DNA from 2 places in the Pseudarthrobacter sp. B4EP4b genome. Region 2 is predicted to be linked to the other one. Evidence: riboswitches for the same ligand, from Rfam matches in the RefSeq annotation. Region 2 holds a riboswitch; the other holds the start of a gene.
What was found. Region 2 has a riboswitch for S-adenosylmethionine ahead of FNL14_RS19315 (DUF1737 domain-containing protein). Riboswitches for the same ligand answer to the same signal wherever they lie in the genome.
Positions count from the first base shown of each region.

Region 1: it holds a riboswitch for S-adenosylmethionine, as region 2 does, so the genes downstream of both, FNL14_RS21800 (aminotransferase class V-fold PLP-dependent enzyme) here and FNL14_RS19315 (DUF1737 domain-containing protein) in region 2, are expected to answer to the same signal.

Region 1 is NZ_VHIJ01000073.1:10,271-14,118, reverse strand. Features, by position in the region: gene FNL14_RS21810 (metal-dependent transcriptional regulator) at 1-151, opposite strand, end outside; gene FNL14_RS21805 (class I SAM-dependent methyltransferase) at 183-941, opposite strand; gene FNL14_RS21800 (aminotransferase class V-fold PLP-dependent enzyme) at 998-2,446, opposite strand; SAM riboswitch class IV at 2,483-2,596, opposite strand; gene hisN (histidinol-phosphatase) at 2,758-3,570, opposite strand; gene FNL14_RS21790 (ribosome small subunit-dependent GTPase A) at 3,619-3,848, opposite strand, start outside.
Region 2 is NZ_VHIJ01000058.1:1,103-4,950, forward strand. Features, by position in the region: gene FNL14_RS19305 (O-succinylhomoserine sulfhydrylase) at 1-774, opposite strand, end outside; gene FNL14_RS19310 (rhodanese-like domain-containing protein) at 775-1,185, opposite strand; gene FNL14_RS19315 (DUF1737 domain-containing protein) at 1,182-1,460, opposite strand; SAM riboswitch class IV at 1,474-1,588, opposite strand; gene opgC (OpgC domain-containing protein) at 1,945-3,848, shown strand, end outside.

The DNA.
Region 1 (3,848 bases), on a different contig from region 2:
GCTTCCGCACCATTTCAGATACCGAAGAGTTGGCCACCCCAAGGCGCTGGGCCAGCTGGGAGGACGTGATGGGCTTGTCCTGCCATTCGGTGAACGAGTAGATGACCTTGACGTAATCCTCGATGGAGGAGGAGGGCGCGCTGGTCTTCACAGCACCAAGCCTACCCGTTCACCACCGGCGGTCATGCTTTGGTGGCCCGCCAGGTAAGCGTGAGGTAGGGCAGTTCGAGCTCTTCGTCCAGGCTGTGGCCGAGGTGGTCGTGCAGATACCAGTCGAGGTTGGCCAGCACTTTAGCGCGGGTGGTTTCACCGGCCCGCAGGTAGTAGCTCCGCGACTTCGTCAGCTCCACAAGGTCGGTGGTGGTGACACGGTCCTGCCAATGCGTTAGGTGGCCCTCAAGATCGCGGAACTCCGGCCCTACGTGCGGCCGGAAATCCGGCTTGTAAACGTCTCCGGCATGCATGATCCGCGAAAGCCGGTGAACCCATGGAACCGAGGTGTCCAGCTGGTTCCAGATCAGGCCCAGAGTTCCGTGCGGACGCAGGACGCGTGCCAGTTCAGTGCTGGCTGCGAGGGCGTCACACCAGTGCCAGGCCTGGGCAACGCTGACGACGTCGAAGGCTGCCGCGGGCAGTCCGGTCGCCTCCGCGGTGGCCCGGACAGCCGTGGCGCCAGGATAGTGCGCCCGCAACTGTTCGAGCATGTCCTCGGACGGGTCCACGGCGGTGACTGACAGTCCCATGCCGAGCAGGAGTTCGGTGAACTTCCCGGTGCCGGCCCCGGCGTCGAGGGCATCGCGGGCTCCGGCGGGGACCAGCCATTGTGCGGATTCTTGCGGATAACCCGGCCGGACCTGCTGGTAGTGCCTGCCGCCGTCCTGGAAGCTCTGGCCGAGCTCCCGCCGACGTCCGTGGTCAAGTTTGGGGCCACCCCGTACCACCTGTGGCCCTCCTTCGATTGATGCCCTTGGGTATCCTCCGAATTTACCGCAAGTGCTTAGTCGTCGATGCAGGGAGCGGCACCCGCGGTGCCCGGGGTGTTGGGAGCCCAGTGCGGGTAGGTCCGGGTGTCGTTGGCGGGAACCCAGCGTCCGGCGTCCACCACGTAGTCCCAGCCCAGCCCGTTGGTGCGCAGCGCCGCGATACCGGCAAGGAGGCGTTCGGCGTCTTCCAGGCGGGAGCCGACGCCGAAGCTGGCGCGCAGGGAGCCCGAAGGCAGACCCAGCCGCTTCAGCAGCGGGTGGGCGCAGAAACGTCCGTCGCGCAGGCCCACGCCGTGTTCGGCGGACAGGTAGGCCGCCACCAGGCCGGCGTCGTAGCCTTCCACCGAGAAGTTGACCACACCGATGGTGTCCGTATCCGGGTTGGTGTCCTTGAAAATCTGGTGGACGGTGACGCCGTCGATCTGCTGCAGGCCTTCCACCAGGAAAGACCGGATGGCCGATTCGTGGGCATGCCACTGTTCCTGGTCCAGCCCGGCGATCACCTGGGTTGCGCGGGCCAGCGTGGCGGCGCCCAGGACGTTGGGGGAGCCGCCCTCATGGCGGGCCGGGCCGGTGGCCCAGCTGACGCCGTCGAGCCTTGCTTCCTTGACGGCGCCGCCTCCGGCAAGGTGCGGCCTTCCGGCGTCCAGCCAGTCCGTGCGGCCCACCAGCACGCCGGCGCCGAAGGGTGCGTACAGCTTGTGGCCGGAGAAGGCGAGGTAGTCGACGTCGTCCGCTGCAATATTCACGCGGCGGTGCGGTGCCAGCTGGGCGGCGTCCACCACGATCCGTGCGCCGTGTTCGTGGGCCAGTGCAGCCAGGGCCCGGATGGGAAGGATTTCGCCGGTGACATTGGACGCGCCGGTGACGGCGAGCAGGCTCACCCCGCCCTGCTCCAGTTCCGCGCGGACGGCATCGATGGTGCCGGCGATGGTGTCGGCGGCAACGATGCTGCGGTGCGGGACGCCCTGCCACGGCAGCAGGTTGGCGTGGTGTTCGATGTCCAGGTAGAGGACATCGCCGTCGGGCCGTCCGTCTGTTTCCGGCAGGCAGCCGGCCAGCAGGTTCAGCGAATCCGTGGTGTTCCGGGTGAAGATCACGGAGTCGTCCGGGCGGCCGCCCACAAACTCGCGGACGATGTTGCGGGCGTTTTCGTAGACGGAGGTGCTGATCTGTGACGCGTAGCCGGCACCCCGGTGGACGCTGGCGTAGAACGGCAGGATCTCGTTCAGGTAGGCCGAGACCACGGAGAGGGCCGGAGCCGAGGCGCCGTAGTCAAGGTTGGCGTAGCGGATGTGGCCGCCGTGGATCAGCGGCGCCTGGATTTCTGCGCCGGTGACGGCAGCGAGCGGCCGGCCGGCGGCGGCACGGCGGGCATCAAAGGTGGTTCCGGCCTGGGCTGTTCCAGACCCGGCAGCTTCGAACGTGGCGGTGGCATTGGGGGAGACGGTGGCAGTTGTCACGAAAGACCTCACTTCAGAAGGACTCCCGCTCCCGGGAATCCGCGCTTGCCGCATCCGCTCCGGACCGGCCTGGTCGTCACCCGGGGCACCCCACCGCGGTTGGAGGGTTGCCGGCCAGCAAACCGGGGTTTCGCGCTGGCACTCGTGACCTGGTTAAGAGCGTAGGACATCGGGTTGGGAGGTTTTAAGTCGGGGCGATTGTTAAGCGCTTTGTTACGCGCTGGCCGGAAAGAGCTTCTTTTGCCGAAGAAAAGAACGGCGGGCACCTCTCCAAGGAGGCGCCCGCCGCTGATTCTTCGATGATGCTGCTGTTACAGGAGGTCGTCCAGCTCCGGGTTCAACCTGCGGAGCACCTCGGAGTGCAGGATGGAGTTGGTGGCCAGGGCGTTGCCGCCGAAGGGCCCGTCTTCCCCTTCCAGGGATGTGAAGCGCCCGCCGGCTTCCACCACGATCGGTACCAGTGCCGCCATGTCGTACAGGTTCAGTTCAGGTTCGCAGGCGATATCCACTGAGCCCTCGGCCACCATGCAGTAGGACCAGAAGTCGCCGTACGCCCGGGTCCGCCACACATCCTCGGTGAGGCCCAGGAAGTTCTCCAGGCTGCCGCGTTCCTTCCAGCCGCCCAGGCTGGAATAGGAAAGGGAAGCGTCGGAAAGCTTGGACACATTGGATACCCGCAGCCGGGTGGCCGCGGCGAGCGAACGGCCCATGTAGGCGCCCATGCCCTTGGCCGCCCACCAGCGTTTGCCCAGGGCCGGTGCGCTGACCACACCCACCACCGGTTCGCCTTCGTCCACCAGCGCGATCAGGGTGGCCCAGACCGGGACGCCGCGGACAAAGTTCTTGGTGCCGTCGATCGGATCGATGATCCAACGGCGCGACCCGTGCCCCGTGCTGCCGAACTCCTCGCCCAGCACGGCGTCGCGTGGGCGGGAACGGGACAGCTGGCCGCGGATGGCTTCTTCGGCGGCCTTGTCCGCGTCCGTGACCGGCGTCAGGTCAGGCTTGGTCTCCACCTGGAGGTCCAGGGCCTTGAAACGGCCCATGGTCTGGTCATCCACGGAGTCGGCCAGCACATGGGCCAGGCGCAGGTCATCGTTGTAGCTTGAAGCGGGTTGGATCATGGTTCCAAACTACCGTCTGCGCGCGGTTCTGCTGGGAGATCGGCCCTGTCAGTTGACGCTGCCAAGCTCCTTGGCCTCCTGGGCCTCCATCCGGGGATCGGTGCCGAGGAGCCTGCGCAGCGAGGCCAGCCGGGCAACACCCGTGGCTCCGGCATGGCCGCCTTCCACCCAGGCATCCAGGCCGCAGTTCACAGCCGCGGCAGTGTGTTTGCAGCCGCGTTCACAGTCCTCGATGCCGGGGGAGAGGTCCGGAAAGGAGCGCAGGATCCGGTCCGGGT
Region 2 (3,848 bases):
GCCTTTGGTGAGGACCCAGGCGTTGAAGGCGGACAACGACGGACCGGTATGGCGCATGAGCTGCTTGACCGGACCTTCGATGAATTCCTTCGTTCCCAAAATCGCACCGCCCAGGACCCGGCCCTGGCCATCAATGTGCTTGGTGCCGGAGTAGACGATGACGTCGGCGCCCAACTGGCCGCAGCGCTGCAGAAGTGGAGTGGCAAAAACATTGTCGACCACCACGGTGGCACCCGCCGCATGGGCGAGTTCGCTCACCGCCGCGATGTCCACGATCTCCTGCATGGGGTTGGACGGCGACTCAAAGAAAACGGCGGTGGTGGGCTGGGACAGGGCTTCGCGCCACTGGTCGAGGTCCGGGCCGTCCACAAAGACAGTCTCAACGCCCCACCGGGGCAGGATCTCGTTGAGGATCACAAAGCAGGAGCCAAAGAGTGAGCGGGCGGCGACCACGCGGTCGCCGGCAGCCAGCAAGGCACCCAGGGCGGTGAAAACCGCGGACATGCCTGACGCCGTCGCAAAGCACGCTTCGGTGCCCTCAAGGAGTCGGAGCCGCTCCTGGAAGGTGGCCACAGAGGGGTTGCCGTAGCGGGAGTAGACAAAGCGCTCGTCCTCGCCGGTGAAGGCGCGCTCGGCAGCGGCGGCGGATTCGTACACGAAGCCGGAGTTCAGGAACACCGCCTCGCTGGTTTCCTGGAAGTTGGTGCGGTCCAGTCCGCCGCGGACGGCCTGGGTGTCAGGGCTCCAGCCGGGGGCGTCTTCGTTGAAGGTCACTTAGTTCTTTCCCAGGTTGGTTGGCAGGCCGCGGTTCTTCCAGCCGTTGACAGTGCGTTCGCCATAGCGGTCCGGCTCACCTTCGAAGCCCTCCAGGACGTTGTAGGAGGTGAAGCCGGCCTGTGTGGCGGCGATGGCGGCCGCGATGGACCGCTGGCCGGAGCGGCACAGGAACAGCAGTTCGGTGGAGCCATTTTCGGGGGCCTGCAGGCTCAGGTCCTTGATGAAGTCGGGGTTAGGGATTCCGCCCGGGAAGGTCCACTGGATGAACAGGGGATCGTTGTCCGTGGCTTTGGTGTCCGGGATGCCGATGTGGGCCCATTCACCCTCGGTGCGGACGTCCACCAGGATGGCACCTTGCTGCAGCTTGTCCCAGGCTTCCTGGGGGGTGAGGTCGCCGGCGTAGCTCATGCGTGGCCCTCGCCTGCGAACTCGAGGTCTTCGCCTGACAGTTCAAGCTCATCCACCGCAGTGGCCACCGCGGCATCAGCGGAAGCGATCGCTGCCGGCAGGACGACGGCCTGCGCCACAATGGCGGTGCTGCCGTTGAACGTGACGGCGGGGCTTCCGTGCAACACATAGCCCTCGGCCAGGGCGGCGGAAATCCGCTCACAGAAGGAGCGGTCATCAGGCCCCGTGATAAGGCGGTAGGCCAGTTCTTCTTCGTTGGCAGGGGCGTCTGACATGACGGATCTCCTTCTCTCACGCTTGCAGCTCGAATCGGTCGATATGCCGAGTATTCACCTGAGGCACCCCGCCGCGGAAGGAGGGTTGCCGACCGGCCAGTCAGGGCTTGGCGCCGGTACTCATTACTCCCCAAAAACGTAACACTTGGCACGAGGGCCCGCACCGCCGTCGTCGTCATGTTCCGTAACCGAAGCGCTGCTGGAGCAACTTGGACGCACTTGCAGACGGTTCCCGGAACGGACGACGGCGGGAGTCACCACGGGCGGCTCAGGGCACCTGGCGCCCGTGGCTGCTTTCCGGGCAGATAGGGTTCTTGTGGGGCGCCGCCCCGGCAGTCGGAGCAAAGTCCTTGGGGGGGTCCTCATCAGTACGCCAACAGCCGCCGAACTGCAACATCTTTTAGGCCATGGCCGTCTGCCAAACCGTCGCGGGCAACTCACCCGACAGTCCCTTCTCCGCGCCGCAGCTGCCCTTCTTGCCGCGATGCTGATTGCCGTCCTGGCAGTGATACTGCCCGCCGGGGCCGCCCGTGCTGCAGACACCATCCCGGCCGAGGGCAAGCCGCTTCTGGGCGCAGTCCTCGAATGGGGCGAGGACACCGCGGCTGGCTTTACAGACAGGCTGGGAGCATCCCCGGCGCTCTTCGGGCATGACATCGCCCTGCCCTTCCGCGGCTCGGAGGAGGAGAACATCAGGGGCTTCCTGGAGCAATCGGGGATGCAGGGCGCCCACGCCATGCTGACGGTCAAGCCCAGCATCGCCCTGGAGCAGGTCACCGCCGAGGCCGCCGCATCGTTTGCCGCTGAGGTACGGAAGCTGACTGCGAACTTCAAGGGCGAGGTGTTGATCCGCTTTGCCCCCGATATGAATGCCAGCTGGGTGGAGTGGGGCCAGCAGCCGGCCGCCTACCGGTCCGCCTTCCGGGCCGTCGCTGAGGCCTTTGAGGATACCGGCGGCCGTACGTCGATGGTGTGGGAGCCATACCTGGGAACGGGCTACCCCTTTGACCGGAACCGGAATGCCCCTGCGCCGGGCAGCGAGGGTTTCGCCCTCCTCGATAGCAACCGCGACGATGCGTGGAACGGTTCGGACGCGGCGTATGCCCCGTATTACCCCGGGGACGATGCCGTGGACTGGGTGGGTCTGACCGCGTTCCACGATGACACTGCCGGCGGGGCGCCGGTCAACACGGTGCCGCGGCCGAACGAACTCCAGGAAATGCTCACAACCTCCGGCGGGGAAAATTTCTACGGCACATATGCGGCAGGGAAGGACAAGCCGTTCGTCCTGCAGACGGCTGCGTTTTACAGCCCGGCATCCGGCGGCGCCTCGGATCTGGACATCAAAGCGGGCTGGTGGGACCAGGTCCTGAGTACGGCCACCTCCACGGACTTCGCCAAAACGGCGGCCGTAGTCTGGGACGAGCGGACCAGCACCAGGGACACTGGGGTGGCAAGCATTGACTGGCTGCTCACCGGAAACCCTGCGGTTGCGGCCGCCGCCCGGGACCGTCTAGAGACGTCCTCCATGGTGACCGGCCCGGTGACCCAGGTTGCGGCCGGCAGCGGATACGTCCGGGCCAACACACTCACCGGCGCCGCCGCCTGGACTGTGGGTGCGGCGCTGCTGATCCTCCTGGTGGCGTTGTGGCAGGTTCCCCGCAGGGTCAATACAGCAACTGCGTGGAGCTACACGGATCCTTCAAAGCGGGATTCGCGGGTGGACCTCCTGCGCGGCATGGCCATTGTGTTTGTGGTGGTGAACCACCTGGGCATGACGTCGCTGTTCCAGCTGTTGACCCAGGAAGCTGTGGGCTTCGTTTCCGGGGCCGAGCTTTTTGTCCTCTTCTCGGGCATCGTGGTGGGCATGGTCTACGGACCCAGGGTGAACGCGGACTTCGGAACCGTGGTGGACCTGACATCCCGGCGGGCAGGCAAGCTCTATGTAACGGCGCTCGCCGTGCTGATCGGCGTCTTCCTGATCTCCCTGGTGCCTGTCTTCCAGACCGATGCACTCACCACCTTCGTTGACCAGGGAACCGGCGGCGCCGGCCACAACGGCGCCGGCCGCACCTACGACCTCTACGCGGGAATGGGCTCGTTGTTCCAGTTCCCGGTGCCCCCGCAGGTCCTGCCCGCCATCCTGCTGCTGCAATTCGGCCCCTGGCAGTTCAACGTCATGGGCCTCTACGTGGTGTTGCTGCTCGTCAGCCCGCTCATCCTTGCCGCGCTTAACCGGGGCAAGGCCGTGTGGGTGCTGGCCGGCACCCTGGCCGTGTATGCGGTAGGGGCTGTCACCAGGTTCCGGATCCTGCCCTCGCAGTTTGAGGACTCATTCCCGTTGCTGGTCTGGCAGGTCCTGTTTGTGGTCGGCCTGGTGGCCGGGTT